2 regions of the Rhizobacter sp. P5_A1 genome follow, and region 1 is predicted to be linked to the other one. Evidence: riboswitches for the same ligand, from Rfam matches in the RefSeq annotation. Region 1 holds a riboswitch; the other holds the start of a gene.
The links. Region 1 has a riboswitch for glycine ahead of gcvT (glycine cleavage system aminomethyltransferase GcvT). Riboswitches for the same ligand answer to the same signal wherever they lie in the genome.
Positions count from the first base shown of each region.

Region 2: another riboswitch for glycine. It lies ahead of AC1DTW_RS18745 (D-amino acid dehydrogenase); the one in region 1 lies ahead of gcvT (glycine cleavage system aminomethyltransferase GcvT).

Region 1 covers NZ_JBFUKR010000009.1:19,044-34,420, forward strand. The annotation lists gene carB (carbamoyl-phosphate synthase large subunit) at 1-2,120, opposite strand, end outside; gene carA (glutamine-hydrolyzing carbamoyl-phosphate synthase small subunit) at 2,113-3,297, opposite strand; gene AC1DTW_RS11995 (GlcG/HbpS family heme-binding protein) at 3,533-3,943, opposite strand; gene AC1DTW_RS12000 (Bax inhibitor-1/YccA family protein) at 4,129-4,827, shown strand; gene rlmD (23S rRNA (uracil(1939)-C(5))-methyltransferase RlmD) at 4,883-6,244, opposite strand; glycine riboswitch at 6,274-6,386, shown strand; glycine riboswitch at 6,395-6,506, shown strand; gene gcvT (glycine cleavage system aminomethyltransferase GcvT) at 6,559-7,674, shown strand; gene AC1DTW_RS12015 (acyltransferase family protein) at 7,714-8,910, shown strand; gene gcvH (glycine cleavage system protein GcvH) at 8,907-9,281, shown strand; gene gcvP (aminomethyl-transferring glycine dehydrogenase) at 9,301-12,195, shown strand; gene AC1DTW_RS12030 (L-serine ammonia-lyase) at 12,202-13,605, shown strand; gene AC1DTW_RS12035 (cupin domain-containing protein) at 13,685-14,107, shown strand; gene AC1DTW_RS12040 (glutathione S-transferase family protein) at 14,108-14,842, opposite strand; gene AC1DTW_RS12045 (polyhydroxyalkanoate depolymerase) at 14,967-15,377, shown strand, end outside.
Region 2 covers NZ_JBFUKR010000018.1:5,625-21,001, forward strand. The annotation lists gene AC1DTW_RS18690 (NAD/NADP octopine/nopaline dehydrogenase family protein) at 1-471, opposite strand, end outside; gene AC1DTW_RS18695 (ABC transporter ATP-binding protein) at 479-1,282, opposite strand; gene AC1DTW_RS18700 (ABC transporter permease) at 1,344-2,168, opposite strand; gene AC1DTW_RS18705 (ABC transporter substrate-binding protein) at 2,184-3,185, opposite strand; gene AC1DTW_RS18710 (GntR family transcriptional regulator) at 3,423-4,172, shown strand; gene AC1DTW_RS18715 (RidA family protein) at 4,192-4,659, shown strand; gene AC1DTW_RS18720 (CobW family GTP-binding protein) at 4,662-5,705, shown strand; gene AC1DTW_RS18725 (amidohydrolase family protein) at 5,718-6,863, opposite strand; gene AC1DTW_RS18730 (amidohydrolase family protein) at 6,944-8,383, opposite strand; gene AC1DTW_RS18735 (M24 family metallopeptidase) at 8,450-9,589, opposite strand; gene AC1DTW_RS18740 (mandelate racemase/muconate lactonizing enzyme family protein) at 9,621-10,781, opposite strand; glycine riboswitch at 11,312-11,408, shown strand; glycine riboswitch at 11,413-11,518, shown strand; gene AC1DTW_RS18745 (D-amino acid dehydrogenase) at 11,602-12,912, shown strand; gene AC1DTW_RS18750 (helix-turn-helix domain-containing protein) at 13,160-14,014, opposite strand; gene AC1DTW_RS18755 (fumarylacetoacetate hydrolase family protein) at 14,221-15,087, shown strand; gene AC1DTW_RS18760 (alpha/beta fold hydrolase) at 15,096-15,377, shown strand, end outside.

The sequences.
Region 1 (15,377 bases):
TGCGCGAGCTGCAGCGCCGCCTCTTCGGTGCGCGCGGTGCGGTTCGGCGGCTGCTTCAGGCCAATCTCGTGCAGCAGCGCCTGGAAGCGCTCGCGGTCTTCGGCGATGTCGATGCTGTCGGGCGTCGTGCCGACGATCGGCACGCCGGCGCGCTCGAGGTCGAGCGCGAGCTTCAGCGGCGTCTGCCCGCCGTACTGCACGATCACGCCGACCGGCTTCTCCTTGTCGACGATCTCGAGCACGTCTTCCAGGGTCACCGGCTCGAAGTACAGGCGGTCCGAGGTGTCGTAGTCGGTCGACACGGTCTCGGGGTTGCAGTTGACCATGATGGTCTCGTAGCCGTCTTCGCGCATCGCGAGCGCGGCATGCACGCAGCAGTAGTCGAACTCGATGCCCTGGCCGATCCGGTTCGGGCCGCCGCCGAGCACCATGATCTTCTTGCGGTCGGTCGGCTGCGCCTCGCACTCTTCGTCGTAGGTCGAGTACATGTACGCGGTCTGGGTCGCGAATTCGGCGGCGCAGGTGTCGACGCGCTTGTAGACCGGTCGAATGTTCAGCGCATGGCGCGTCTTGCGCACCTCGTGCTGATGGGTGCCGAGCAGCTTCGCGAGGCGGCGATCCGAGAAGCCCTTCTGCTTCAGGAAACGCAGTTCGTCGGTCGACAGGTCGGTCAGCGTGCGGCCGCTCAGGGCCTGTTCATGCTGGATCAACTGCTGGATCTGCGCGAGGAACCACGGATCGATCGCCGTCTCTTCGAACACCTCCTGCAGGCTCATGCCGATGCGGAACGCGTCGCCGACGAACAGGATCCGCTCCGGCCCGGCCTCGCCGATCTCCTGGACGATCTCTTCGCGGTCGGTGCTGCGCTCCGAGAGCCCGTCGATGCCGGTCTCGAGGCCGCGCAGCGCCTTCTGGAAGCTCTCTTGAAACGTGCGGCCCATCGCCATCACTTCGCCGACCGACTTCATCTGCGTCGTCAGGCGCGAGTCGGCGGCCGGGAACTTCTCGAATGCGAAGCGCGGGATCTTCGTGACGACATAGTCGATGCTCGGCTCGAACGCCGCCGGCGTCGCGCCGCCGGTGATGTCGTTGCGCAATTCATCGAGCGTGTAGCCGACCGCCAGCTTGGCCGCGACCTTCGCGATCGGGAAGCCGGTCGCCTTCGAGGCCAGCGCCGACGAGCGCGAGACGCGCGGGTTCATCTCGATCACGACCATCCGGCCGTCCTTCGGGTTGATCGAGAACTGCACGTTGCTGCCGCCGGTGTCGACGCCGATCTCGCGCAGGATCGCGATGCTCGCGTTGCGCAGCAGCTGGTATTCCTTGTCGGTCAGCGTCTGCGCCGGCGCGACCGTGATCGAGTCGCCGGTGTGGATGCCCATCGGGTCGAGGTTCTCGATCGAGCAGACGATGATGCAGTTGTCCGCCTTGTCGCGGACGACCTCCATCTCGTACTCTTTCCAGCCGATCAGGCTCTCCTCGATCAGCAGTTCCTTGGTCGGCGACAGATCGAGCCCGCGCTTGCAGATCTCTTCGAACTCGTCCGGGTTGTAGGCGATGCCGCCGCCGGTGCCGCCGAGCGTGAAGCTCGGGCGGACCACCATCGGGAAGCCGGTGCCGCCGATGTCGTGCGTGATGCGCTTTTGCACCGCGAGCGCCTCGTCCATCGAGTGCGCGATGCCGCTCTTCGCCGAGTGCAGGCCGATGCCGGTCATCGCGTCCTTGAACTTCAGGCGGTCTTCGGCCTTCTCGATGGCCTTCTCGTTCGCGCCGATCATCTCGACACCGTATTTCGCGAGCACCCCGTGCTTGTGCAGATCGAGTGCGCAGTTCAGTGCGGTCTGGCCGCCCATCGTCGGCAGCACGGCATCGGGCCGCTCCTTCGCGATGATCTTCTCGACGACCTGCCAGGTGATCGGCTCGATGTAGGTGACATCGGCCATTTCCGGGTCGGTCATGATCGTCGCCGGATTGCTATTGACGAGGATGACCTTGTAGCCCTCCTCGCGCAGCGCCTTGCAGGCCTGCGCGCCGGAGTAGTCGAACTCGCAGGCCTGGCCGATGATGATCGGCCCGGCGCCGATGATGAGGATGGATTTGAGGTCGCTGCGCTTAGGCATTCTTCTGCTCCGCCTTCTTTTCGCTCATCAGCGCCGTGAAGCGGTCGAACAAGTAGGAAATATCGTGGGGACCGGGCGAGGCTTCCGGGTGGCCCTGGAAGCAGAACGCCGGCTTGTCGGTGCGCGCCAGTCCCTGCAGCGTGCCGTCGAACAGCGACACGTGCGTGGGTCGCAGATTCGAGGGCAAGGTCGTCTCGTCGACCGCGAAGCCGTGGTTCTGGCTCGTGATGCTGACGCGGCCGCTGTCCAGGTCTTTCACCGGGTGGTTCGCGCCATGGTGGCCGAACTTCATCTTGAAGGTCTTCGCACCCGAGGCGAGCGCGAGGATCTGGTGCCCGAGACAGATGCCGAAGGTCGGAACGCCGGTTTCGATCAGCGTGCGCGTGGCGTCGATCGCGTAGTCGCAGGGCTCCGGATCGCCGGGGCCGTTGCTCAGGAAGATGCCGTCGGGCTTCAGCGCGAGCGCCGCGGCAGCGCTGGTCTGCGCCGGCACGACCGTGATGCGGCAACCGCGGCTCGCCAGCATGCGCAGGATGTTGCGCTTGACCCCGTAGTCGAAGGCGACGACGTGGAAAGCCGGCTTCGCCTGTGCGCCGTAGCCGGCACCGAGTTCCCATTCGGTCTCGGTCCATTCATACGGCACGCTCTCGCTGACGACCTTGGCCAGATCGAGCCCGCTCATGCTGGGCGCCGCCTTGGCCTGCGCGATGGCGGTGTCGATCTGGGCCTGCGTCACCGCTTCGCCGAGCGGCAGGGTCAGGATGCAGCCGTTCTGCGCGCCGCTCGTGCGCAGCACGCGGGTCAGGCGGCGCGTGTCGATGTTCGCGATCGCCACGGTGCCCTCGCGCTGCAGGTACTGCGACAGCGTCATGCTGCTGCGGAAGTTCGATGCGAGCAGCGGCAAGTCCTTGATGATCAGGCCGGCGGCGAACACCTTCTTCGCCTCGACGTCCTCGGCGCTGATGCCGTAGTTGCCGATGTGCGGATACGTGAGCGTGACGATCTGGCGGCAGTAGCTCGGGTCGGTCAGGATTTCCTGGTAGCCGGTCAACGCGGTGTTGAACACGACCTCGCCGACCGTCTGGCCGGCGGCGCCGATCGAGATGCCGCGGAACACCGTGCCGTCCGCGAGTGCCAGGATCGCCTGGGCTTGTTGGGTCAGCAGTTGCGCGGGCACCGGATTCTCCGTTCTGTGCGCGCCCAGCTCTGCCGTCCGAGCGGTGCTCGTCAAGCGTGGAACAGTCGAGAAAACCGAGGGAGTTTTCCTCGCAAGAAACCGGCGCCTGCCTGAATTTTCGATTCCTGGCAACGCGCGGTTTTCGCTGGGCGGATGGGTTAAGGGTAAACCTTCGAATTATAGACCACGCGCCCACTGCAGGCAGGCTCGGCACCCGCTCGCCGCGACTGCACCGCTACGCTGCCGCCAACGCTGCGATACCCGCCTTGGCGACCTGCGCGTCCTCGCTCGACTTGACGCCGCTGACGCCGACCGCGCCGACGCAATGCCCGTCGACAAGAACCGGCACGCCGCCCTCGAGCAGGGCCTCGATCTCGGGCACGCTCAGGAACGAGGTGCGGCCCTGATTGATGATGTCTTCGTAGACCTTGCTTTCACGCCGCCCGAGTGCCGCGGTGCGCGCCTTGGCCGGCGCAATGTGCGACGAGACCGGCGCTGCCCCGTCCAGGCGCTGCAGCCACAGCAGATGGCCGCCGTCGTCGACGATCGCGATCGTCACGGCCCAGCCGTTGGCGCGTGCTTCGGCCTCGGCCGCGGCACCGATGCGCTTCGTGTCGTCGAGGGAGAGGTAGGGTTTGGTGTTCATCGTCGGGCCCTGGTGCGTTGAGAGACAGTTGAGAAAGAAGCAAGGCCGCGACTGTACGCAAGAACCCGGCCGCGGTCGGTGTGGCAAATTTCGCCACGCCGCGCAAGGACTTGGCGCGACCTGTAACCAGGGAACTAGAATTCGCGCAACGGGTCACAGCCCGGGTCCCGCATCAAGGAGGCTCAATGAACCAACCCCTGCAAACCGCCTATTCCGGCTACGCCGGCGAGGTCACGTCACAGGAACAACGCAGCCGCGTGCTGCGCAATACCTACTGGCTGCTCGCGCTGTCGATGGTGCCGACGGTGCTCGGCGCCTGGATCGGCGTGACCACCGGCATCACCCGCGCGATGGGCCCGGGCATGAGCGCGATCGTGTTCCTGGTCGGCGCGTTCGGGCTGATCTTCGCGATCGAGAAGACCAAGAACTCGGCCGCCGGCGTGCCGATCCTGCTCGGCTTCACGTTCTTCATGGGACTGATGCTGTCGCGCCTGATCGGCCTGGTGCTCGGCATGAACAATGGCGCCGGCCTGATCATGACGGCGTTCACCGGCACCGGCGTGATCTTCCTCGGCATGGCAACCTTGTCGACCGTGATCAAGCGCGATCTGTCGTCGATGGGCAAGTTCCTGTTCATCGGCCTGATCATGCTGATCGTCGCCGGTATCGCGAACATCTTCCTGCAGTCGAGCGCACTGATGATCACGCTGTCGGTGCTGGCGATCGGCATCTTCTCGGCCTTCATCATCTATGACCTGAAGCGCGTGCGCGACGGCGAAGAGACGAACTACATCAGCGCGACGCTGTCGATCTACCTGGACCTGTACAACATCTTCCAGTCGCTGCTGTCGATCCTCGGGATCTTCGGCGGCAGCCGCGAATAGCGATCAGCGGTCGACAACACGTTAGAAGGGGACCCATTCGGGCCCCCTTCTCTTTTCAAATCTCAGCCTGACGATCGAACACCGCCATGCTCTCGACGTGCGCCGTGTGCGGGAACATGTTGATCGCGCCCGCCGCGGTACAGCGGTAGCCGGCCTGGTGCACCAGCAAGCCGGCATCGCGCGCCAGTGTCGCCGGGTTGCAGCTGACATAGACGATGCGCTTCGGCGCGGCGTAGCCGGGGGCGACGGCGCCGTCGGCATGCAGATCGGCCAGCGCCTTCGCCAGCGCGAACGCACCCTCGCGCGGCGGATCGACCAGCCACTTCTCGGCGCGCCCGAAGCTCGCGAGCGATTCGGGCGTCAACTCGAACAGGTTCTGCGCGACGAAGCTCGCCTTCGCGCCGAGCCGGTTCACGAGCGCGTTCTCGCGCGAACGCTGCACCAGCGCTTCGCTGCCCTCGATGCCGAGCACCTCGCGCGCCTGCGTGGCGATCGGCAGCGTGAAGTTGCCCAGCCCGCAGAACCAGTCGATCACGCGCTCGTCGGCGCGCGCATCGAGCAGCCGCAGCGCGCGCGTCACCAGCACACGATTGATGTGCGGGTTGACCTGCGTGAAATCCGTCGGCTTGAACGGCATCTCGATGCCAAACTCGGGCAGCGCGTAGGCCAGTTCCGGGCCACCTTCGTCGAGCCGGTGCACCGTGTCCGGCCCCTTCGGCTGCAACCACCACTGAACGCCTCGGCTCGCGCCGAACGCGCGCAGGCGGTCGAGGTCGGCACTCGTCAGCGGCTCGAGGTGGCGCAGCACGAGCGCCGTCACCGTGTCGCCGACCGCGAGCTCGATCTGCGGCAGGCGATCGCGCTGGTCCATCGCGGCGACGAGCTCGCGCAGCGGTACGAGCAACGCGCTGACATGCGGCGGCACGACCTCGCAGCTGTCCATGTCGGCGACGAAACTCGACTTGCGCTCATGGAAGCCGACCAGTACCTTGCCCTTCTTCGCGACAAAGCGCACCGACAGCCGCGCCCGGTAGCGATAGCCCCAGGCCGGCCCCTCGATCGGTCGCAGCATCCGCTCGGCCTTGACCTTGCCGAGGTGCCAGAGCGCGTCTTCGAGCGCGCGCTGTTTCGTCGCAACCTGTGCACCCACGTGGAAGTGCTGCATCTTGCAGCCCCCGCAGGTGCCGAAGTGCGGGCAGCGCGGCTCGACGCGCTGCGAGCTCTCGCGTCGCAGCGCGATCATCGACGCCTGCTCCCAGTTGTTCTTGCGCCGGTTCACACGCACCTGCACCTGCTCGCCGGGCAACGCATCCTCGACGAACACCACCTTGCCTTCGGCGTTGTGGGCGACGCCCTGGGCCTCGAGATCGAGCGACTCGATCGTCAGCCATTCACCTGTCTCTTTCACTGCAGTCATGGGTCGACATTATCCGGGCGCTGCTACACTTCGCGCCGTCAGGAGAGAGCAGCCCGATCCGTCGCTCGACGGCTCGGGAGGCCGCCGAAGGCGCAGAGCCCGCAAGGTTCGAACGCTCAGGCAAAAGGACTGGCAAGCGCTTCATCCGAAGCGTTCCTCGCTGGAGAGAGGCCCGCCCCGAGCGGGTCCACCGAAGGGGCAAGCGGCAGGCTCGAAAGGGCACGCCGCCAATCTCTCAGGTAAAGCGGACAGAGAGGGCAAGCCGGTGCGATCATGTCGCGTCGGTCCGCAAGAATTGCCCTCGGAGATCCGCCATGTCCAACGCCCTCGCCACGACCCCGCTGCACGCATTGCACCTCGAACTCGGTGCCAAGATGGTGCCCTTTGCCGGCTACGACATGCCGGTCTCGTACCCGGCCGGCATCCTCTCCGAACATCGCCATTGCCGCGACTCGGCCACGCTGTTCGATGTCTCGCACATGGGCCAGCTGCGCCTCGTGGGCGCCGATGCCGCGAAGGCGCTCGAGTCGCTCGTGCCGATGGACGTGATCGACCTGGCGGTCGGCAAGCAGCGCTACGCGTTCTTCACGAACAGCAGCGGCGGCATCCTCGACGACCTGATGATCACGCGACGCGAGAATGACCTGTTCCTGATCGTCAATGCCGCCTGCAAGGCCGCCGACATCACCCACCTCGTCACCCATATCGGCCACCGCTGCACCGTGCAGCCCTTGCCCGATCGCGCGCTGCTGGCGTTGCAGGGGCCGAAGGCGGCGAAGGCCCTGACCCGTCTGAACGCCGAGGTCGCGAGCCTCACATTCATGACCGGCCGCGGCTTCGTGCTGGCCGGCGCCGATTGCTTCGTGACCCGTTCCGGCTACACCGGCGAAGACGGCTTCGAGATCTCGGTACCGGCGGACCAGGCCGAAGCGCTCGCCCGCGCGCTGCTCGATCTCCCCGAGGTCCGGCCCGCCGGCCTGGGCGCGCGCGATACGCTGCGGCTCGAAGCCGGCCTGTGCCTGTACGGCCACGACATCAACGAGACGACAACGCCGGTCGAGGCCGGGCTGACCTGGGCGATCCAGAAAGTGCGCCGCGCCGGCGGCGCGCGCCACGGCGGCTACCCCGGCGCGGCGGCGATCGATGCACAACTGGCGGCCGGCGCGGCGACGCGCCGGGTCGGCCTCGTCGGCCTCGAGCGCGTGCCGGTGCGCGAGGGCGCAACCATCGTCGATTCGCATGGCCGCAAACTCGGCGTGGTCACCAGCGGCACGCTCGCGCCGAGCGTCAACGAGCCGATCGCAATGGCCTACCTCGCGGCGAACCACGCCTTGCCGCATCACGAGGTCTATGCCGAGGTGCGCGGCAAACGCCAGCCGATGCGCGTCAGCCCGATGCCGTTCGCGCCGCACCGCTACTTCCGCGGCTGAGCAACATCGCGAATCTGCCAGCCGCTGACGACCTTGCCCATGCAACGCGATCACCGCGACACGAGCCTGCTCGTGCGGCGCGCCGACGGCCTCGACACGTTGCGGGCGATCGCGATCCTGCTGGTGTTCGCGTACCACTACATGGTGTTCGTCAGCCGCGCGCCGACCTTCGGCTGGGTCAGCGAAATCGGCTGGGTCGGCGTCGACCTGTTCTTCGTGTTGAGCGGCTACCTGATCGCCAACCAGATATTCGGCGGCATCGCGCAGGGGCGAGACCTGTCCCTGAAGGCCTTCTACGCACGCCGCTTCCTGCGCACGCTGCCGAACTTCTACGTCGTGCTGGCGCTGTACTTCCTCTTTCCCGCCACGATGGGCGGAACGACGCCCCCGCCGTTGTGGACCTTCCTGAGCTTCACGCAGAACATCCTGCTGCAACCCGGAACCGCGTTCTCGCACGCCTGGTCGCTCTGCATCGAAGAGCAGTTCTATCTCGTGCTGCCGGCCGCCGCGTTGCTCGCGACGCGCTACGGCCGATCGATTCGGCTCGGCTGGATCCTGCTGGGCGCGCTGATGCTGGGCGCCATCGCGATCCGCAGCGCGCTGTGGCTGCATTACGGGCGCGAGGCCGATGGCGCGATCAGCGGCTACCACCCGCACATCTACTACGCGACATGGTGCCGCTTCGACGAATTTCTGCCCGGCGTCGCATTGGCGATGCTCAAGAACTTTCACCCGGCGCGCTGGCAGCGTCTGCTTCGGTGGGGGAGAGCCACCTTCGCCGCGGGGCTGGCCAGCGTCGGGGTCGTCTTCGTGCTGATGCTGAATTTCTACCAGATCGACGGCTACGGCTACAGCTACGCGATGACCGCATTCGGCTATTCGCTGCTCGCCTGCGCGTTCGCGCTGCTGACACTCGCCGCGCTCAGCCCCGCTTCGGTGCTGCACCGTGTCCGCATCCCCGGTGCGGCCGCGCTGGCCGCGTGGTCCTACGCGATCTACCTGACCCACAAGCCCTTGGCCGTCAACGTGCAGCGCGCGTTCGACGCACGCGGCATCCACGCCGATTCCGTCGCAGCCGCAGCGTCGAGCGCGCTCGCCTGCCTGGTCGGCGGCTGGCTGCTGTACCGGCTCGTCGAGACCCCGTTCATGAACCTGCGCGATCGATTCGTTCCCACCAGCTTTCCCACCTTGCCGGCCCGAACGGCCGGCCTTTCATTCCCCAGGAGCCCCACATGACGACGATGTACACCAACGACCACGAGTGGATCAACATCGAGGACCACGAGGCTGCGACCGTCGGCATCACGCACCACGCGCAGGACGCGCTCGGCGACGTGGTCTTCGTCGACCTGCCCGCCGTCGGCAGCACGTTCAAGAAGGGCGAGGTCGCCGGCGTGGTCGAGTCGGTCAAGGCGGCGGCCGACATGTACATGCCGGTCAGCGGCGAGATCGTCGAGGTCAACGAAGCGCTGCGCGCCGACCCGTCGCTCGCGAACACCGACCCGCTAGGCAACGGCTGGTTCTTCAAGGTGCATGTCACCAACATGGGCGAATTCGATCAGCTGATGGACGGCCCGGCCTACGACGTGCTCGTGAAGAACAGCTGAAGCAACGAAAGGGCCCGCGATGTTGATGTCTTCCACGAAGCCCCTGCGCGAACTCGAGAACGCCGCCGAGTTCGTTGCCCGCCACGTCGGCATCGAGGCCGACGACGAGCGCCACATGCTGTCGGTGATCGGTGCCGCGTCACGCCGTGCACTGATCGACGCGATCGTGCCGCGCGGTATCGTGCGCGCCGCGCCGATGACGCTGCCCGAGCCGCTGACCGAAGCCCAGGCGCTCGCCGAGCTGAAGGCGATCGCCGGCCGGAACCGCGTGCTGAGGAGCTTCATCGGCCAGGGCTACCACGGCACCCACACGCCGGGCGTGATCCTGCGCAACGTGCTCGAGAACCCCGCCTGGTACACCGCGTACACGCCCTACCAGGCCGAGATCTCGCAGGGCCGGATGGAGGCGCTGGTCAATTTCCAGACCATGGTCTGCGACCTGACCGGCATGGCGATCGCCGGCTCGTCGATGCTCGACGAAGCCACCTCGGCGGCCGAGGCAATGACCCTGGCGATGCGCGTCGGCAGGAGCAGGTCGACGACCTTCTTCGTCGCCGACGACGTGCTGCCGCAGACGATCGAGGTCGTGCGCACGCGCGCTGCGCCGCTGGGCATCACGGTGGTCGTCGGTGCGGCCGATGCGGCAGCGCGCGCCGATGCGTTCGCGGCCCTGCTGCAGTACCCGGGGGTGGACGGTGTCGTGCGCGACCTGAAGCCCATCGTCGACGCGGTGCACGCGAACGGCGGTCTCGCGATCGTCGCCGCCGACCTGCTTGCGCTGACCTTGCTGGTCGCGCCGGGCGAATTCGGCGCCGACATCGTCGTCGGCAACACCCAGCGCTTCGGCATGCCGATGGGCAACGGCGGCCCGCACGCCGCGTACCTTGCGACGCGCGACGAATTCAAACGCTCGATGCCGGGGCGCCTGGTCGGCGTCAGCATCGACGTGCACGGCGCACCGGCCTACCGGCTCGCGCTGCAGACGCGCGAGCAGCACATCCGGCGCGAGAAGGCGACCTCGAACATCTGCACGGCGCAGGTGCTGCCTGCCGTCGTCGCGAGCATGTACGCGGTCTATCACGGGCCCGAGGGGCTGAAGCGCATCGCGCGCCGCGTCGCGAGCTACACCGCGATCCTCGCGGCCGGCCTGAAGGACCTGGGCCGCACGCTGGGCGGCGAGTCGGCCTTCGACACGATCACGATCGACACCGGCGACCACACCGAAGTGCTGTTGCAGTCTGCCCGCGAGGCCGGCTTCAACCTGCGCCGCGCTTCGGCGCGCCACGTCGGCATCACGCTCGACGAGACGACGACGCGCGACGACGTCGCGATGCTCTGGCGACTGTTCGCGAACGGCCGGCCCGTGCCCGGCTTCGCGCCGTTCGAAAAGGGCGTGGCCGCCCTGCTCCCGCCGGCACTGCAGCGCAGCAGCACCTTCTTGACGCACGCCATCTTCAACCGCCACCACAGCGAGACCGAGATGCTGCGCTACATCCGCAGCCTGTCCGACAAGGACCTCGCGCTCGACCGTTCGATGATCCCGCTCGGCTCGTGCACGATGAAGCTGAATGCGACCAGCGAGATGATCCCGATCACCTGGCCCGAGTTCGCCAACGTGCACCCGTTCGCGCCGCTCGACCAGCTCGCCGGCTACGAGCAGCTGCGTGTGCAACTCGAAGACTGGCTGTGCCAGGCGACCGGCTACAGCGGCGTGAGCCTGCAGCCGAACGCCGGCTCGCAGGGCGAATACGCCGGGCTGCTGGCAATCCGTGCCTCTCACGCGGCGCGGGGCGAGGCCGATCGCACGATCTGCCTGATCCCCGAGTCGGCGCACGGCACGAACCCGGCGAGCGCGCAGATGGCGGGGCTGCAGGTCGTCGTGACGAAGTGCGACATCGAGGGCAACATCGACCTCGCCGACCTGCGCGCGAAGTGCGAGACGCACCGCGCGAAACTGGCCTGCATCATGATCACCTACCCGTCGACCTACGGCGTGTTCGACCCGCACGTGAAGGAGATCTGCGCGCTGGTGCACGCGCATGGCGGCCGCGTTTATGTCGACGGCGCGAACATGAACGCGCTGGTCGGCGTGGCCGCGCCCGGCGAGTTCGGCGGTGACGTGAGCCACCTGAACCTGCACAAGACCTTCTGCATCCCGCACGGCGGCGGCGGGCCGGGCGTCGGGCCGACCTGTGTCGTGGCCGATCTCGTGCCCTACCTGCCGGCGCATCGCTCGGCCGGCATCGGCACCGACGCACAAGTCGGCGCGGTCTCGGCCGCACCGCTCGGCAACGCCGCGGTGCTGCCGATCAGCTGGATGTACATGCGGATGATGGGCAGCGAGGGGCTGACCGCGGCGACCGAAATCGCGATCCTGTCGGCGAACTACATCGCGGCGCGGCTGGCCGATCACTACGACATCCACTTCAGCGGCAATGTCGCCGGCGTCAAGGGCGGCGGCGTCGCGCACGAGTGCATCCTCGACCTGCGCCCGCTGAAAGACGCGACCGGCGTCAGCGCCGAGGATGTCGCCAAGCGCCTGATCGACTACGGCTTCCACGCCCCGACCTTGAGCTTCCCGGTCGCCGGCACGCTGATGGTCGAGCCGACCGAGAGCGAATCTCTCGACGAACTGAATCGCTTCTGCGACGCGATGATCGCGATCCGCGGCGAGATCGCGAAGGTCGAATCGGGCGCCTGGCCGCGCGAGGACAACCCGCTGAAGGCCGCACCGCACACCGCCGGCGCGCTGCTGAAGGGCGACTGGCCGCACGCCTACTCACGCGAAGAGGCGGCGTTCCCGGTCGCCTCGCTGCGCGGCGGCAAGTACTGGTCGCCGGTCGGCCGCGTCGACAACGTCTATGGCGACCGGAACCTGTTCTGCTCCTGCCCGCCGCTGAGCAGCTACGAGTAGTCCACCATGGCCGTCTCGGTCTTCGACCTCTTCAAGATCGGCATCGGCCCCAGCAGCTCGCACACGGTCGGGCCGATGCGCGCGGCGCGGCTGTTCGCGGCGCGCCTCGATCACGAAGGCAAACTTGCGGCGACGGCCCGGGTCTGCGCGCAGTTGTACGGCTCGCTCGGCGCCACCGGCAAAGGGCACGGCAGCGACAAGGCGGTGCTGCTCGGCCTGGCCGGACATGAGCCGGATACCGTCGACGTCGATCACATCGGCGCGCAGCTCAAGCGCATCCGCGAAGCGCAGCGCCTGCCGCTGCTCGGCACGCACGAGATCGGCTTCAACGAGAAGACCGACCTGGTCTTCTACCGCCGCGAGACGCTGCCGTTCCACGCCAACGGCATGCGCTTCACGGCGTTCGATGCCGAGGGCACCGAACTGCTGACCCGCGTCTACTACTCGGTCGGCGGCGGTTTCGTCGTCAGCGACGAGATCGCGCAAGACGGTCAAAAGCAGAAGGTGATCGCGCCCGACACCACGGTGCTGGCGCATCCGTTCCACAGCGGTGCCGACCTGCTCTCGCTGACCCAGCAGCACGGTTGCAGCATCGCCGAGCTGATGCGGCGCAACGAGCGCTGCCTCGGCAAGGGCGGGCGCAGCGACGCCGAGATCGACGCCGGCCTGCTGAAGATCTGGGCCGTGATGCAGGCCTGCGTGGTCCGCGGCTGCGCCACCGACGGCGTGCTGCCGGGCGGCTTCAAGGTGAAGCGCCGCGCCGCCGATCTGTATCGCCAGCTTTGCGCGAACCCCGAGGCCGCCTTGCGCGATCCGCTGCAGGTGCTCGACTGGGTCAACCTCTACGCGCTCGCGGTCAACGAAGAGAACGCCGCCGGCGGCCGCGTCGTCACCGCGCCGACGAACGGCGCCGCCGGCATCGTGCCGGCGGTGCTGCACTACTACACGCGCTTCGTGCCGGGCGCAACCGATTCAGGCGTGATCGACTTCCTGCTCACGGCCGCGGCGATCGGCATCCTCTACAAGGAGAACGCGTCGATCTCGGGCGCCGAGGTCGGCTGCCAGGGCGAGGTCGGCGTCGCCTGCTCGATGGCCGCCGGCGCGTTGTGCGCGGTGCTCGGCGGCAGCCCGGCGCAGGTCGAGAACGCGGCCGAGATCGGCATGGAACACCACCTCGGGCTGACCTGCGATCCGGTCGGCGGGCTGGTGCAGATCCCTTGCATCGAGCGCAACGCGATCGCGTCGGTCAAGGCGATCAACGCGGCGCGGATGGCGCTGCGCGGCGACGGCACGCACCACGTCAGCCTCGACAAGGTCATCAAGACGATGCGCGAGACCGGCGCCGACATGATGACCAAATACAAGGAAACCGCACGCGGGGGGCTCGCCGTCAACATCGTCGAATGCTGAGGCAGAGCGCCGTGATGGCCGCTGGAACACCTTATGCATGCTGCACCTGCACATTTCACCCGCCGCAGGAGATCGCCCCATGTTGGACAAGACGAGCACGAAGTTCTCTCACGTCAAACCGGCCGACACCGCCTGGCGCAGCGACGGGCTGCGCGACTTCTTCCTCTACAAGGATCTCGGCGTCGCGGACGCGACGAACGGCGCCGTGATCGCGCATCTCGTGAAAGCCAACATGGCACCGGAAAAGGGCACCGGCTGGCACCGTCATGAAGCGGACTTCCAGATCGTCATCATGACCAAGGGCTGGGCCAAGTTCATGTACGGCGACCAGGAGACGCTGGTCGAGGCCGGCGACTGCGTGCACCAGCGCCCGGGCATCGTGCACTACCTGTTCGACTACTCGCCCGACATGGAGTACCTCGAGATCGTCGGCCCGGCCGATTTCAAGTCGATCGACGTGCCGGCCCCTTGCGAGGTGCCTGCCCCAACGCCCTGGGCGTGATCAGAAATCCATGTCGAGCTCTTCGATGTCGTCGGGCTCGAGCTTCGCGGCGGCAACCCACTCCTTCATCTCGGGCATCGCCATGATGGTCTGGCAGTACAGGATGCAGGCCTTGTTCAGCTTCACGTCGTAGGTCAGGAAACGCGTGACGACCGGCGCGAACATCGCGTCGGCCATGCCGCGCTGCTTGCCGAACAGGAACGGGCCGCCGTAGGTCGCCAGGCACTCGGTCCATATCTCGACGATGCGGTCGATGTCGGGCTGCGCGCCGGCCCAGACCTTGTGGCCGGGGAACCGGCCCTTCAGGTTCATCGGCAACGATGCCCGCAGGTTCGCGAAGCCCGAGTTCATCTCGCCGCTGACCGAGCGGCAATGCGCGCGCGCGATCCGGTCGGCCGGCATCAGGCCGGCGTCGGGCCTGATCTCATTCAGGTACTGCGCGATCGCCAGCGTGTTCCAGACCTTCGCGCCGTCGTGCGTCAGGCAGGGCACGCGGATCGAGGGCGCGAGCAGCAGCAGCTCCTTGCGTGCATCGGCGTCGTCGGGCGAGACCATCACCTCGGTGAACTCGAGCCCGGCAAAGCGCGCCATCAGCCAGCCGCGCAGCGACCACGACGAATAGTTCTTGCTGCTCAGCGTCAGGGTCGCCGCCGGTTTGGCGGCCCTTGCCTTCGCCGCGGGCTTCGCGGCGGCTTTCGGCGCGGTCTTGGGCTTGGACGGGGCGGCAACAGGCATGGGGCTCTCCGGGCACGAGGGGCTCTGTCAGCTGGTTGCAAGGGATGTGCCACAGGCTGAGGGTGCCGAACCGCTGGCTCGGTAGTTGCTGTGATCCGGGCACAGAAAGGACACCGGAGAACACATGATGTACCAAGCCTACCAGGCGCAGTCTGATCTGATGTGGCCGCTTCGCACGCTCGCGAAGCTGTCGGTGCCGATGCTGCAGGATCCGAGCTTCGCACACTTCGGCCTGGGGGCGCAGGCCTCGAGCCGGCAGATGGCCGCGGCCTGCAAGGTGCTCGAACTCGCCGAGGTCACCCACAAGCGCCCGCCGTGGCGCATCGACAGCGTGCTGTCGAAAGGCGAAGCGGTACCGGTCACCGAAGAGGTCGTGCTGACCACGCCGTTCGCGACGCTGCTGCGCTTTCGCAAGCCGGGCGCGGCCGTGCAGCCGAAGGTGCTGGTCGTTGCGCCGATGAGCGGCCACTTCGCGACCTTGCTGCGCGACACCGTGCGCACCGTGCTGCAGGATCACGATGTCTACGTCACCGAC
Region 2 (15,377 bases), on a different contig from region 1:
ACGCACCTGCTTGGCACGGCCGGTGATGGTGACGCCGTCGGGCCGGTACTTGCGGGCGACGTAGGTCAGGGTCGAGAACTCGGCGATCTGCGGCACGTCGGCGCGCACGCTTCGGAAGGCCTGCGCGAACTCGAGTGCGCCACCGGTGTGGCCCGGGTTCAAGATGACCGGGCGCTGCGCCGGCCAGCCCGCCGCGGCGAGTGCGCGCGCGACGGGCGCGTGTGAAAAGGTCGGCAACGTCACGACCGCGGCATCGACATCGGCAATCGCGGTCTTCAGGTCGGCCGTGATCGCCCGCGGTCTGGCCACACCCTCGCCGAGAACCCCCTCGTATGCGACACCACCGAGCGTCTGGAACGGCGCGAGCGTGTCGGGCGAGCGATTCCAAAGCACGACCTCGTGCCCGGCCAGCGTGAGCTCGGCCACCGCAGCGGCGCCACCGGCGCCCGCCCCCAGAACGGATATCTTCATGTGTACCTCAATGGGCGACGAGCACGCCCTTGGCCTCGAAAATCTCGCGCACCTGGCGCACGTAGTGCTGGAAGCTCGCGTTCTCGTGCACGCCGCTCCAGCGGCGCGGGCGCGGGATGTCGATCTTCAGGTCGAGATCGACCCGGCCCGGGCGCGGCGACATGACGATCACGCGATCGGCAAGGAACACCGCTTCGTCGATGCCATGGGTGATGAACAGAACCGTGTTGCGCAGCCTCAGCCACATCGTCTGCAGGTCCATGATCATCTGCTCGCGGGTCAGCGCGTCGAGCGCGCCGAAGGGCTCGTCCATCAACAGCAGCCCCGGCTCCTGGATCAGAGCCCGGCAGATCGCCACGCGTTGGCGCATCCCGCCCGACAACTCGGACGGGAACTTGGCGTCGAAACCGCGCAGTCCCACTTGCGCCAGCAGATCACGCGCACGGTCGGCATACGCCGCGCGATCGAGGCCCTTGATCTCGATCGGCAACAGCACGTTGTCGAGAATCGTGCGCCAGTAGAGCAGCAAGTCCGACTGGAACACGACCCCGGCCTTCGGGTGGGGCTTCACGACTTCGTCGCCATCGATGCACAGCCGACCCGAGGTCAATGGGGTGAGCCCGGCGAGCAATGACAGCAGCGTACTTTTTCCGCACCCGCTCGGCCCGACGATGGCCACGAAGCTGCCTGGCGCGATATCAAGGTCAACCCGGTCGAGTGCCAGCACATCGTCGCCGGAGCGCACTTCGTAGGATTTGGAGACGCCCGCGACCGTGACGGCGGCGGCCTGGACCCCGGCAGCGCCGCTCATCGCGCCACTCCGGCAGCGACCAAACATAGGCGGCGCGTCGCCCCAGCGATCATGTGCTCAATCATTTGGAACTTTCCCGATGGAACGAAACCTTGTTCTCGACCAGCGCGAGGACGAAGTAGAGGAGCACGCCGACCAGCGAGATGGTCACGACCGTGGCGAAGTTGAGCGTGGTGTCGAACTGCGAGTTCGCCTGCAGCTGCAGATAGCCCAGTCCACGTTCGGCAGCGATGTACTCGCCGATGATCGCGCCAATCACTGCGAGCGAGATCGCGACCTTCAGGCCGCCGAAGATGCTCGGCAGCGCCGCTGGCAGCCTGATCTTGAAGAAGGTCTGCGATTCGCTCGCGCCCATCGAGCGCACCAGGTTGACCAGCGCCTTGTCGAGCGACTGCAGGCCGACCACCGTCGAGATCACGATCGGGAAGAACGAGATCAGGAACGCGAGGCCGATCTTCGGCCCCCAGCCATAGCCCAGGTAGAGCACGAGCAAGGGCGCCAGGGCGATCTTCGGCACGGTTTGCAGCGCCACCAGCAGCGGATAGACCGCGCGCTCGAACACCTTCGAATAGAAGATCGCGAGCGCCAGCGGAATTCCGACGACGACCGCAGCGACGAAGCCGGCCAGCACTTCGAGCAGCGTGAAGTAGGCGTGTGTCCCGAGCAGCTGCGAATCGGTCAGCATTCGCTTGGCGATCGCCCAGGGCGTGGGCAGCACGAACTCAGAGAGTCCGAGCAGCGGGACCGCGACTTGCCAGAGGACGAGGATCAAGATGGCCAGCCACAAGGAGGCGTAGCGCTCGATCAGACCGCCCTCGCGGCGCTTCTTCTTCGCAGGTACGGCATGGGCCACGGGTGCGACCCCGAGATGCTTGAGTTCAGTCATGAACACCCCTTTCGGCTACTTGCCAAGCAGGTCGTTGGTGAAGAACGCGTCCACCGGTTTGGGTGCGCCGATGCCCTCGTCCGTCTTGAGCAACTCGAGTGCCTGGGTGATCGACTTGGGGTCGATCCAGCCGACCGGCTTGCCTGGCTGAACTTCCACGGCATCCATCGTCGCACGCACCTGCGCCTCGATGACGTCCGCGCCGGGGTTGCCCTGCCAGGCCTTTGCCATCGCGGCCGCCGCCGCTTTCGGATCCTTGCGCGTCGCTTCGATGCCCTTGGCGACCGCTGCGAGATAGCGCTTGAGCACGTCCGGCCGTTTCGCGATCGTCGCGGTGCTACTCACCGCCGAGAGCCCGGGAACGGCCAGACCGTACTGAGCGAGGTCCAGGACGGGAAACTTGGTTCCGACCTTGGCCTCGAGAATCGGCAGGTCGTTGTTGCGATAGACGCTGACGGCATCGACCTGCTTTTGCAGGAATTGCGGCACCCGCGTTTGCGCGTCCATCTGGATCTTCTTTACCTTGCCGCAGTCGACGCCGTTGACGGCGCAGAAGGTCGACAGGTAGGAGGTGCCGGTCTCGCCGACCGAATGCGCGATCGTCCTGCCTTCCAGATCCTTGGGGCGCAGGATCGGTTTGTCGGGCTGCGAGATCACGACCACAGGAGTCTTCGGGTGGTAGAGCGCGATGATCTTGATCGGCATGCCCTTCTGGATCGCCGAGATCGCAAAGATGGCGGGCATGATGACCACGTCCTCCTGGCCCTGAAGCAGGGCGCCCAGCGCCGCGGGCGAGCCGGCGCCTTCGCCCATGCGCACGGCCAGGCTCTTTTCTGCGTAAAGCCCCTGATCCTGCGCGAGGTAAAGGTGGCCATACTCGCCTTTCAGCTTCCAGCTGAAGCGGACATTGACTTCGTCAGCTGCCCACGCTGCCGATGCCAAGGTCAATGCGGCTACAGCCAATGCCCATTTGCGCAGACCCATGTTCATCAGGAAGTTCGTACAGTGGAAGTTCATGGTTGTGTACCTGGTTGACTGGACTGAACCTGAAACAACGTGGGGCACGCTTCATTCCGTGCCTGTCGGTCGACTGTTTGCTGTCGAGGAGCGCTACTTTGAGGTGTATCTTGATCACAGAGTGTGATCACACGTATAATCAGGGTCAATAGGGTTAACCCGCATAGGCTTCGAACGCGACCGAAGAGGTCTCCGTTTTCGTTACACATATCACCAGTGCAAGAGGCACAGATCAACATGCAACGCATCGCTGAACCCGCCGTTCATCCGGACGCAGTCGATCAACCCGGCAAGCGCAACCGCGGCCATGTGCAGGAGCAGGTCTTCGAACGGCTGCGGCGGGGCCTCATGGTGGGTGCTTTCGTCCCCGGCCAGGTGATGAGCCTGCGCAAGCTGGCCGCGGGCTTCGGCACGAGTCCGATGCCGATCCGCGAAGCATTGACACGCCTAGTCGTGATCAACGCTCTTGAAGGTACTGCGAACGGGTCCGTTCGCGTACCGCGCATGACGCCGAACCGGCTGACCGAGCTGTTCGCCGTGCGCGAGTTGCTCGAGGGCATGGCGACCGAACAGGCCTGCCGCAACAGTACGCCTGCGCTGATCGAGGCACTGGACGACATCAATCGCGAACTCCTGGAGGCAATCGCCAAGCGCAACATCCTTGGTTGCCTGTCTTCCAACCAACGCTTCCATTTCACCCTTTATGGCGCCTCTGACTCGGAAGTGCTGATGCCGCTCATCGAGTCGCTCTGGCTGCAGTTCGGCCCGACGATGTACCTGTCACTGCTCTCGCCGGACATGCCGTGGGACGCCTCGTCGCACGTGGAGATTCTGGAAGGACTGCGCCTGGGAAAACCTGCGATGGCTAAGCGTGGCCTGATCAACGACGTGCGCACGACGGGACATGCCCTCGTCCCCGCGATGACCGCGCGCGGTTCGATCAGCCTGCTCACGTCCCCGCTCGACGATTTGTACTTCGGCAACTGACTCAACCTAGGACACATCGATGACTCAAGGACATGAAGCCCGCCTTTCGGCGCTGGGCATCACGCTGCCGGCGGCGGTCGCCCCCGCAGCCAACTATGTGCCGGCGCGCCGCAGCGGCTCGCTCGTGTACATCGCGGGACAAGTCCCGACGGCCGATGGCAAGGATCAGTACGTTGGCAAAGTAGGGCGCGACGTCACGATCGAAGACGGGCAGAAGGCGGCGCGGTTGTGCGCCATCAACATTCTCGCGCAGCTGCGCAACGCGCTCGGCGGCAGCCTTGACGGCGTTGTCGGCTGCGTGCGCCTGGGTGGTTTCGTGAATGCGACACCCGAGTTCGGTGATCATCCCAAGGTGATCAATGGCGCTTCCGACCTGATGGTCGCCGTGTTCGGTGACGCCGGCCGCCATGCCCGCGCAGCGGTGGGCTGCATTTCGCTGCCGCGCAACGTCGCTGTCGAGGTGGACGCCATCTTCGAGGTGGACTGAGCATGCCAACGTCAGCGAGCGCGGCACAAGGCCATCAGTCCGATGGCCGCACACCGATCCATGTGCTCACGGGTTTCCTGGGCAGCGGCAAGACAACGCTGTTGCGGCATCTGCTGGCCGACCCGTCGCTCGCGGACACCGCCGTCATCATCAATGAGTTCGGTGAAGTCGGGCTCGACCATTTGCTGGTGCGCGAGGTGGCCGAAGACGTCGTGTTGCTCAGTTCCGGGTGCTTGTGTTGCACAGTGCGCGACGACCTCGTGTCCACGCTGGTCGAACTTTGCGCGCTCATGCAGGCAGGCGAGATTCCTTTGTTCACTCGCGTTGTGGTCGAGACCACGGGCTTGGCGGACCCGGCTCCGATCATGCAAGCCATCATGAGCGAATCGCGGCTGACTCGCAGTTACCGCCTCGGGCAGGTCATTACCACCGTGGACGGCCTGAACGGCGAAAGAACTTTGTCCGCCCATCGCGAAGCGCGACAACAGCTCGCCACGGCCGACCGACTGATCGTGACCAAGGTCGATCTTGTGAACGAAGGCGACCGGCTGGTGCTTGCCGACAAACTGATTGCGATGAATCCGTCGGCAACGCTGCTCGCGTCGGGGGTGGGTCGGCTTCCCGCTTCGGACGTATTGGGCGAAGCCGAAGCGCACTGGCAACGCCCGGATCGATTCAAGAAGATTTCTTCGTCACACGCAAGCCATGGTCACAAGCACTCATCTCCACACGATGACGCGATTCGAACATTCACGGTGCAGATTAGCCAACCCGTCGAGTGGGACGCTTTCGTCGACTGGCTGGAACTGCTGCTGGCCAGCCGCGGCGATTCGATCCTGCGCGTGAAGGGCTTGCTGGCCGTGGCGGGTGACGACCGGCCTGTGGTCGTCCAGGGTGTCCAGCACGTGCTCTATCCGGTTGAGCGACTTCCGAGCTGGCCTGACCCGTCCGAACGTGGCGGCTGGATCGTGTTCATCGCACGCGATCTCACCCAGAGCTCAATCGAAACATCGCTGCGTTCTCTGACGGACGCCAGCTTCGCCTGATCTCGCAACCGCCTATGAATGGCGTGGAATCTGCCGACCTCGTCGCACGAGCACGCGGCAGCCAGGTCGGCGGGCCAGAGCGTCGTCGAATGACGACGCCGGAATGAGCACCAGGTCGGCCATGTCGCCCACGCGCACGCGTCGCCGTCCTCCGCACAGCGCGGCCGTCAGTTCCCGCGGCGCGTCGAGATGCGAGCCGAGCGCTCCGATGTAGCCGGTCTCGAGGAGGTCCGCATCGCCGAACGGAAAGAACCAGTCCCTGACGTTGTCGGTTCCGAATCGCACTGGAACGCCGGCCCGCAGGGCTTCCAGCACCGGGGCGATGCCACGCTCGCGCGGCGAGCCGCTGCCCCGCCCCTGAAGGTATAAATTCAGTTCGGGCAACACGACGAGCGTGATGCGCGCCTCGGCCATTCGCTCGAGGGTCCGGTTCGCTGCGTCGTCGCTCATGGCCGCCAGCACACAGGCGTGGCTGACCGTGACCCGCCCCTGCAGCCCGCGCTCCAGGGTCGCTTTTGCAACCCACTCCAGCAGGGAGGCCTCGACCTCGAGATGCTCGTCGAGATGGAAGTCGACATCCACATCCAGGTGCACCGCCAGATCCAGTAGCGCATCGACCGTTCGCGATGGCTCGCGGCACAGCGCGGGCACGGCACCGATCAGCTTTGCACCGAGCCGCACTGCTTCGGTCAGCAGATCCCGGGTAGTCGAGCGGGCAGGGTCGGCCGCGGCGTTGGCGAAGGCGACGATTTCGACGTCGATGGCATCGCCGATCTCGCGCGCCGCAGCGAGAACCCCTTCCATGGCCCGCATGCCGGTGGTTGTGTCGACATCCGTATGCGTGCGGATCCGTGCTGTGCCGTGCACCAGCGAGCGCTCGAACAGACGCTTGGCACGATCTCGGATGCCGTCGGCGGTAGCCTTCGTACGCTCCAGTCTTGCCGCCTCGACAGCGTCCGCCAGCGAGCGCGGCCGCCGCGCAGGCGCCGCGAACGCGCGATTTGCATGAGCGTGCGAGTTGACGAACGCCGGCATCACCAACCATTGCGGCGTCGCGCCAGTGGCCGCGAGCACAACGGATTCGATTCGATCACCGTTCAGCGTGATGTCGAAACTGCCGGCTCGATCGCACAGTGCCACGGAGTGGATGGAGTGCACCCTGAGACCCTCACCCAGGACCGAGCTTGCGGGAGACGCATCATGCTCGGACATGGCCGCGTTCAACCCGCCGGGCCGCGTTAGTTTCCGTCGTCGTACAAGGTTGTGGTCGTTTCGACGGCCTCATCATGGAGACCCGCTCGAATGACGGCGGCCGCGGCCAGTTCTCTGGCTTTCTTGCGCAAGGCGGTCTCATCAACGCCGTGGACCTTGCCCTCGCTGTAAAGCGTCTTGCCATCTACCCAGGTCTGTGAAATGGATGCGGTCGACGCCGAAAAAACGAGCGCCTGCAGCGGGTCGTGGAACGGTGTCCACTCGACGTGGTCGAGGTCGAAGAGAATGAAGTCGGCCTTCTTGCCGATCTCCAGAGAGCCGATCTCGTGGTCCCAGAGCGCCGCCTTCGCGCCGTCGATGGTCGCCGCGCGCAGCGCCTGACGGGCCGTGAATATGTCGGGCTTCATGCGGGCATCCTTGAACATGCCCGCGACGATCAGCATCTGGCGCATCAGGTTCATGTTTCCTGCCGCAGACACGCCGTCGGTTCCGAGCCCTACGGTCACTCCGGCCGCGACCATCTCGGGATACTTGCCGATCGCGGTCGCGCCCTTGCCCAGCTTGAACGACGAGCAAGGGCAAAACGCGACCTTGGCGCCGCGCTTGGCAAGCAGCGCCACCTCTTCGTCGCTGACCGCAGCCCCGTGCGCGATCACCAGGTTGCTGCCGAGGCCGCCCGCCCGATCGATGCGGGTGATCGGCCAGCAGCCGTACTTGGCCTCGCAGACCTTGGCCTCCTCGATCGACGTGGCGAGGTGGTAGGTGGTGCCCACGCCGAGCCGCTCGGCGAGCTTTTGGGCACCCACATGCAACTCCAGCGTGCACGGCTCCTTGCCTTCGATGTTCACCCAGCAGCGCACGCGCCCATCGAGCGCACCGTCGTACTTGCGAACGCAGGCCTCGAGTTCCGCCAGGGCCGCCTTGGCGTTCGGGAAGAAATGGTGGCGCGCCATCTCTTCGGTCCACCCGCGTGGCAATTCGGGCGGCGGGTTGTCGGCCGCGTGGCGGCCGGTGATGCCCCGGATGCCGGTCTTCTCCATGGCCCGAACCGTGATGCCCGGGTCATATTGCGAACCCATGTCGATGAAGCAGGTCGTACCGTTGCGCAGCATTTCGGTGATGCCGAGCAAAGCGCCCCAATACTCGTCTTCTTGGGTGATATGGGCATAGAAGGGCTTGGCCCAGTGAAAGACCCACGCCCGCGTGTTGAGGTTGTCGGGGAAGACCGCTCGCGACAGCGTCTCGGAAAGGTGAACGTGGCTGTCGACGAAGCCGGGGCAGATGCCCAGCATGCGGCCGTCGATCACTTGGTCGAAGCCGGCGCGGTCATGCTTCTCGGCGATGGCCGCCGCCGGACCGATGTCGACGATGCGGTCCTTTTCGAGGACGATGCTCGCATCGCGCAGGACCGTGTCGTTGGCGTCGACGAGAAATGCAAATTCCAAGTGCTCGATGAGCGTGCGCATGGATGATTACTCCGTGTTCAATGAGAATGCGAGACGACGGCAGTCGCTCCGGAACCGGCTCCGGACCTATCCTTGGACGACGAGCAGCCGGTCGGTGTTTGCGTAGTCGGAGAGCAGCTCTGACCCCGTCGCAGTGACCAGGAGCATGTCCTTGTTCTGCATGCCGAAACCGTGGCCGGTTTCATAGCACAGCGGCTCGAACCCCAGCACCATGCCTTCTTCGATGAGCGCATCGCTGCCGGGACGGCCGAGGATGGGCGTTTTTCCAAGGTAGGGATCTTCATGCAAATGCAAGCCGATTCCATGACCAACAAAGGAGATCGGCGGCAGCTTCATCGCGGACAACTTGCCGATGAAGGCGTCATAGATGGCGCGACAGCTCGCGCCGGGCTTGACCATCTCCATGATCTGATACTTGCAGGCGACCAGATGCTGCCAGATCGCTTCGGCCATTGGCGGCGCCTCTTGCACCACGGCCGTGCGGCACACGCCGGCCTGGTAGCCATCGATCACCGAAAAGATCTCGACCCGACAGACGTCGCGATGCTGCAGCTTGCGTTCCGTCGGGCCGACGTTGGGCAGTGGGCTGCGCTCGCCGGTGGCAATGATCATCAACTTGAAATGCTCGGCGCCCAGCGCGTAGACGTTTCGCGTGAGATGCCCGGCAATGTCCATTTCCGTATCACCGGCGCGCACCGAGGCCAACGCGTCCGTGATGGCTTGGTCCGAGATGCGGGAGAGTCGACGCAGCAGCGTGATCTCTTCAGGAGTCTTGATCTGGCGCAGTCGCGCCAGTATGTGCTCGCAGCGCTCGAAGTGCGCCTCCGGCAAGGCCGCGCGCAGACGCACCAAGTCGCCCGCCGGCAAATAGTCCATCTCGATGCCAATGCGCCCCTGCGTCAGCTTGAGACTCTTCAACTGGTCGGCCAGGACCTGCATCGGATCATCGGTGAACTCTGCCCAGATGCGGGTCGGCACGTCCGGCGCCTTCCTCTTGACCGTGCTCGACTCCATATCGACCGAGAACAGCTCGACGTGTGCATCGACAGTGACGATGACCATCGCGTGCCTGTGCCGAATCAGCGGCTGCGACGGCACGACAAAACCGGTGGCATACGCGTAGTTCTCGGGCGAACACGAAATCATGGCATCCAGGCCGTTGTCCGCGATCGCCTTGACTTGCCGTTCGATGATTGTCTTGCGCATAGATGACCTTTGGAGAATCTGGAGGGTTGTCTCAGCCGCGAACTTGATACTTCTCGACCTTGCCGAGGTCAACGTCGATGCCCATGCCTGGCGCCGTGGGCACTTCGATGGCGCCGTCGACCAGCTTCATCGGCGCCACAATCAGGTCGTCCCGGTAGTAGATGCCGCCGACCTGGCCGGTTTGCCACTGCGCCGGTGTGGAGACCGGGATGACGCACGACAGGGTGGCCGCGGGCGCCGCCGCGGCGAGGTGGACATTGGCAAGATTTCCCACACCGGTCTCGACGGATCCGTTGACGTTGCAGATGATTCCGGCCGCACGGCAAACGGCTGCCACCTCCATCGCCTTGTACAGGCCGCCTGGCTTGGTCGTGTAGATCGATACGATCTGAGCGGCGCGGTGCTCGCTGATCTGGATGACGTCGTGCGCGTTCCACGCCGACTCGTCAGCCATCACGGGCGGGTCGATGGCACGTGCCACTTCTGCAATGCGCTCGATCCCCATCACAGGTTGTTCGACGTACTTCAGCCTGTACTTCTCCATCGCCCTGACCGTACTGATGGCCTCGCCCGGCGTGCGGTACCCCTCGTTCGCGTCAACGCAGAGCTCCACCTCCTCGCCCACCGCGGCGCGTATGGTGCGCACCATGTCGATGTCACGCTTCGCATCCACGCCGATCTTGATCTTGATCGTCTTGATGCCTTCGGCCGCCACTTGGGCGACTTCCTTCTCCGCTTCCGCGATCGGAATGAGTCCGATCGAGTGGGTCACGGCAATATGCGATCGCACTTTGCCGCCCAGCAGCATGTGCACTGGCAGCCCGAGCCATCGGCCGGTCACGTCGTAAGCCGCAAAGTCCAACGAAGCTTTTGCGTAGGGGTAGCCTTTGATGGCTGCGTCCATCCGGGCGTGCATCTCGGCGAAGTTTCCCAGGTCGACACCGACGAGCGCAGGGGCCAGATAGCTTTCAATCACGGCCTTTGCGATGAGGGTCGATTCGCCGAAGTAGCGCCCGAATTCGCCGCCCCAATCCTTCAGCGCGGGCGCCTCTCCCCAGCCAATGCGTCCGTCGCTGTCGGTGATCCGAGTCAACAGATAGCGTCCGATCACTTCGGTCAGTCCGGTCCACTTGTGCTCTCGCCGCGTTGGCAACTGAACAAGCACGGTTTCGACAGATTTGATGGTTGGCATAGCGTCTCCTCGTGTAGTAGGCGGCCCGAACCAGAGCGATCCGCAAATCGGTGTTTACCGTGATCACAGTTTGTGATCAAATGGAATTTCTGTCAAGCATGCGCGAGTGCGTCACTCGTCCACCAGGTCTTGGCCGCCCGAAAGCGGCAAAAAAATGGGGCACCCATGGTCATCGAAATCACCAACTACTACGCTCTCCCGGGACGCGCCGAGGACGTGCTTGCGCAGCGCCGCCGCGCGACCGCGGTGCGTCTGAAACTGGGCCTGCCTGCTGGCCGAACATTTTGCAAACTCGAGGGAGCAGGGCCCGACGTGCGTTGGGAGTGCGGCTTTGACTCGCGAGCTGCTTACGAAGCAGACTTAGCGATGCGCGGGGCCTCAGACGAGTTCGTACAAGCCAGACAAGCTATGCACTCGCTTGTCGAACGATTCGAGCGACATTTGCAAGAGGGCGTTGACGCTGTTGAGTGATGCGGGCCTGGGCGCATCGGTGCAACTTCCTTGACGTCCGTCGGCAACCTCAGTAAGCTCCGCGCTCTGCAGGAGAGCGGGCCACTTGGTGGCCCCACCGAAGGCGCAAACTCCCATAAACGCTCAGGTCGGCTCAAGCGAGCCTGTACTGCACCAACCGTCAGAGCCGTCTGGAGAGCCATCACTTCGCGTGATGCACCGAAGGAGCAAACCCGCTGCGGGCGCAGAGGGTGAATCTCTCAGGTACCGAGGACAGGGGGAGCGGCAACTTGGACATGCGTTCCGGTTGCTTTCTTTCTTGCAGCTTCCGTTTTGTTCTGTTCAAGCGCCAACCCCCAGGGTTCTCGACATGCGCGTGATCGTTCTTGGCGCCGGCCTTCTCGGCGTGACCTCGTCTTACTACCTCCAGCAACTCGGTCATGAAGTGACCGTGATCGATCGCCAAGCCACTCCGGCTGCCGAAACCAGCTTCGCCAACGGCGGGCAGATTTCGGTCAGCCACGCGGAGCCTTGGGCCAATCCGAGCGCGCCCCTGAAGGTGCTTCAGTGGCTGGGCAAGGAGGACGCACCTTTGTTGTTTCGCGTACGCGCCGACCTGCGCCAGTGGCTTTGGGGCCTGCAGTTCTTGCGCGAATGCACGCCGGCACGCACGCGCCACAACATTGAGCAGATCGTGCGCCTCGGCACTTACAGCCGCGACACTTTGCAGCAGCTACGCCGCGACACCGGCCTTAGTTACGATCAGCGCACGCAGGGCATCCTGCATTTCTACACGACACAAAAGGAATTCGACGGCGCACTGAAGCCCGCCGAACAAATGCGAGCGCTCGGCTGCGAGCGCCAAGTCATTTCGGCCGACGAGGCGGTGAGTATCGAGCCCGCTCTGGCCCACATCCGGCCGCAACTCGCGGGCGCCACGTACACCGCCGAGGACGAATCGGGCGATGCCAACCGCTTCGCGCGAGAACTCGTCAAGCTCGCCGCCGCCGCCGGCGTGCAATTCCGCATGAGCCACACCGTGACCGCGCTGCGCGAAGCCGGTGGGAGCATCGACCACGTCGAAGCGACCGACCGCGAAGGTCGATTCCAACGCATTCGCGGCGACGCGTTCGTGCTTGCATTGGGCTCGCTCAGTCCGCTCTACGCTGCGCCGCTGGGCATCCGGCTGCCGATCTACCCGGCCAAGGGCTACTCGGTGACGCTCCCGGTGATGGATGCGTCGAAGGCCCATCAGGTCTCGCTGACCGACGACGAGTTCAAGCTCGTGTTCTCGCGCTACACCTCCGCGTCGGGCGACCGCATGCGCATCGCCGGGACGGCTGAACTCAACGGCTACGACCGCGACTTGAACCGCGTTCGCTGCGAAGCGATCGTGCGGCGCGTCGAGCAATTGTTCCCGGGCGCAGGCGACACGAATCAAGCCCAATTCTGGACCGGGCTTCGTCCTGCAACGCCGAGCAACGTGCCACTGATTGGCGCGACGAAGCTGCCGAACCTGTTCCTGAACACCGGCCACGGCACGCTGGGTTGGACTCACGCCTGCGGATCGGGAAAATCGATCGCTCGCATCGTCAGCGGTCTCGCACCCGAGGTGGATTTCGCCTTCACCGGAATGCCCAAATGCGTATTTCAGCCCATCGTGGACGGCGTTTCAGACTGATCGCGGACGCTGTTTCAGCGAGATCGTGGACGACTTGGGGTGCGCAAGTGATTCTCTAACCGGCATCAAGCTCACCCCATTTTGAGGACCGGGCCGATGCCGACGAACAGAATCACATGGCGCCGAATCCGCGAGGTTTGGCACCTGCACTTGCAGGGCGGGTTGAGCTACAGCGCGGACGAGCGACGGCGAACACGCTCCGCGGCCGCAACTCGATGGCACCACCGTCACGCGGCCGTGACCTCGGCTACGACACCCCGGTCAAGAGGTGCGGCGTCGCAACCGTCGCCGCCCGGCGAAACTTCGAAGGCGTGACACCCATGTGGTCTCGAAAGAAGCGGGAGAAGTTGCCGGGCGTCGAGAAGCCCAAGTCCAGCGCGACTGAAGTCAAAGGCTCCCCCTGCTGTACCAGCCGCCGCACCGCTTCTTCGACGCGTACCGCACTCCAGAACACCTGAGGCGTCGTGTTCAGTTGGTCCTTGAACAGCGCGAAGAAGTGCCCGCGTGACAGGCCTACGCGTGTTGCCATGTCCTCGACCGCGATGGGCTCGCTGACGTGCTCACGCATGTACGCGATCGCGGCCCGAAGTCGGTGATCCAAAACTGGAGCCGTCGGTGTCAGCCCTTCGACGTTGATGGGCGCGCTCGACGCGTTGATCGCGGCCAGCAGCAACCGCTCGACTTCGCCATCGATGTCCGAACCGGGCTGCCGGTGCGGAGACACGATCTGATCGAGCACGCGCCAGCAACTCTGCCTGACGGCCGAGTCGATGGGCACGCTCGGCGAAGCGAAGAAGAAGGGCCGACCACTCGACGCGCGGCGTTCGTCCAGCCAGGGCTTGGCGATGTAGAGCACGAGAAAGACTGCCGGCCCGCTGCGGTCAAGGAGGCGCGCATCGTGCGATTCGTATGCGTTGGTGCCCAGTGCGAGTTGCTCGCCGTAGGGGACCAACTGCGAACCGACGTGCCCTTCCACGCGCGCGCCGCCAAGCCAGAGCGCAAGCTGGGTCTCGGCATGGGCGTGCGCGACGAGATCGTCACGCAACTCCAAGACGACTGCACGACCAAAGGTACCTTCGTGCAAGGCGTAGGCTTCAAGCATGTTGTCTCCATCGACCCCAGTGAGTCTCCTCAGCGCCCATCCCGGCGCATTTCAGGGAAAACACTGAGTTCGCCATCTGACGCGGTGATAAGTCGCCGCACGAGCTGATAAGCACGTCTGCGCCGCAGTTTCTACAGTTCATCCATCCGATCGATAACGCCTCACGGCACCCGGAATTTTCATCCAAACCCAGCAAAGAGACAGACATGCGAATTGCGACATTTGTACTCAATGGACAACGCCAGGTCGGCCTCGTTGCTGGCGACGGCAAATCCATCTCGCCGCTGGCGCTGACCGCCGAGCAAGCGAGCCTCGGTGCCCAAGTGCTGATCGATCTGACGCTCGACGGACGATCGCTCCCCGCCGCCCTTCCGTCTCTGCAGTTGAGCGATGTGAAACTCGAAGCACCGCTCCCGGCGCCGCGCCGCAATCTGTGGTGCGTGGGTCGCAACTACCACGCGCACGCCAAGGAGCTGTCGACCTCGGTGTTCAAGGACAACGACACCAATCCCGAGTCCTGGCCGATCGTCTTCACGAAGGTGCCGGAATGCGTGGTAGGGCCGTTCGATGATGTGCAGATCCCGGTGGGCGTGTCGGACCAGGTCGACTACGAGGCTGAGCTGACCGTGGTCATCGGCAAGGGCGGCAAGAACATCGCACGGGCTGACGCGCTGAAGCACGTCTTCGGATACACCATCGTCAACGACGTGACGGCGCGCGACGTGCAGATGCGCCACCAGCAATGGGACATGGGCAAGTCCTTCGATACGTTCTGCCCGATGGGCCCGTGGATCGTGACCGCCGACGAGTTCGACGGCACCAAGACCCGCGTGCGCTGCTGGGTCAATGGCGAGCTGCGCCAGGACGGCCCGGTCGAGAACATGATCTTCGACATCCCGACCCTGATCGAAACCATCTCCCGCGGCATCACCCTGTACCCGGGCGACGTGATCGCGACCGGCACGCCGGCCGGCGTTGGCATGGGCATGAAGCCGCCGCGCTACCTGAAGGCCGGCGACATCGTGCGGGTCGAGATCGATGGCCTGGGCGCCATCGAAAACAAGTTCGTCTGAGCCGCGCCATGACGACGCAACTGATCCAAGGCTTGGCCGTCGAGGTCGACGGCGAGGGCGATGCACTGCTTTGCATTCACGGGCTCGGCGGCTCCTCGAACGGCTGGACGCCGCTGATGCCCGCGTTCGAGGCTTTCAAGGCGATTCGGCCCGACCTCCCCGGCAGCGCCCGCTCTGCGCTGACGAGCGAGAAGCTGTCGATCGACGTGTACGTAAGCGCGCTGGAGAGCATGCTGGCCGGGCTGAACATCGAGTCGGTGCATATCGCGGCGCATTCGTTGGGCACGATC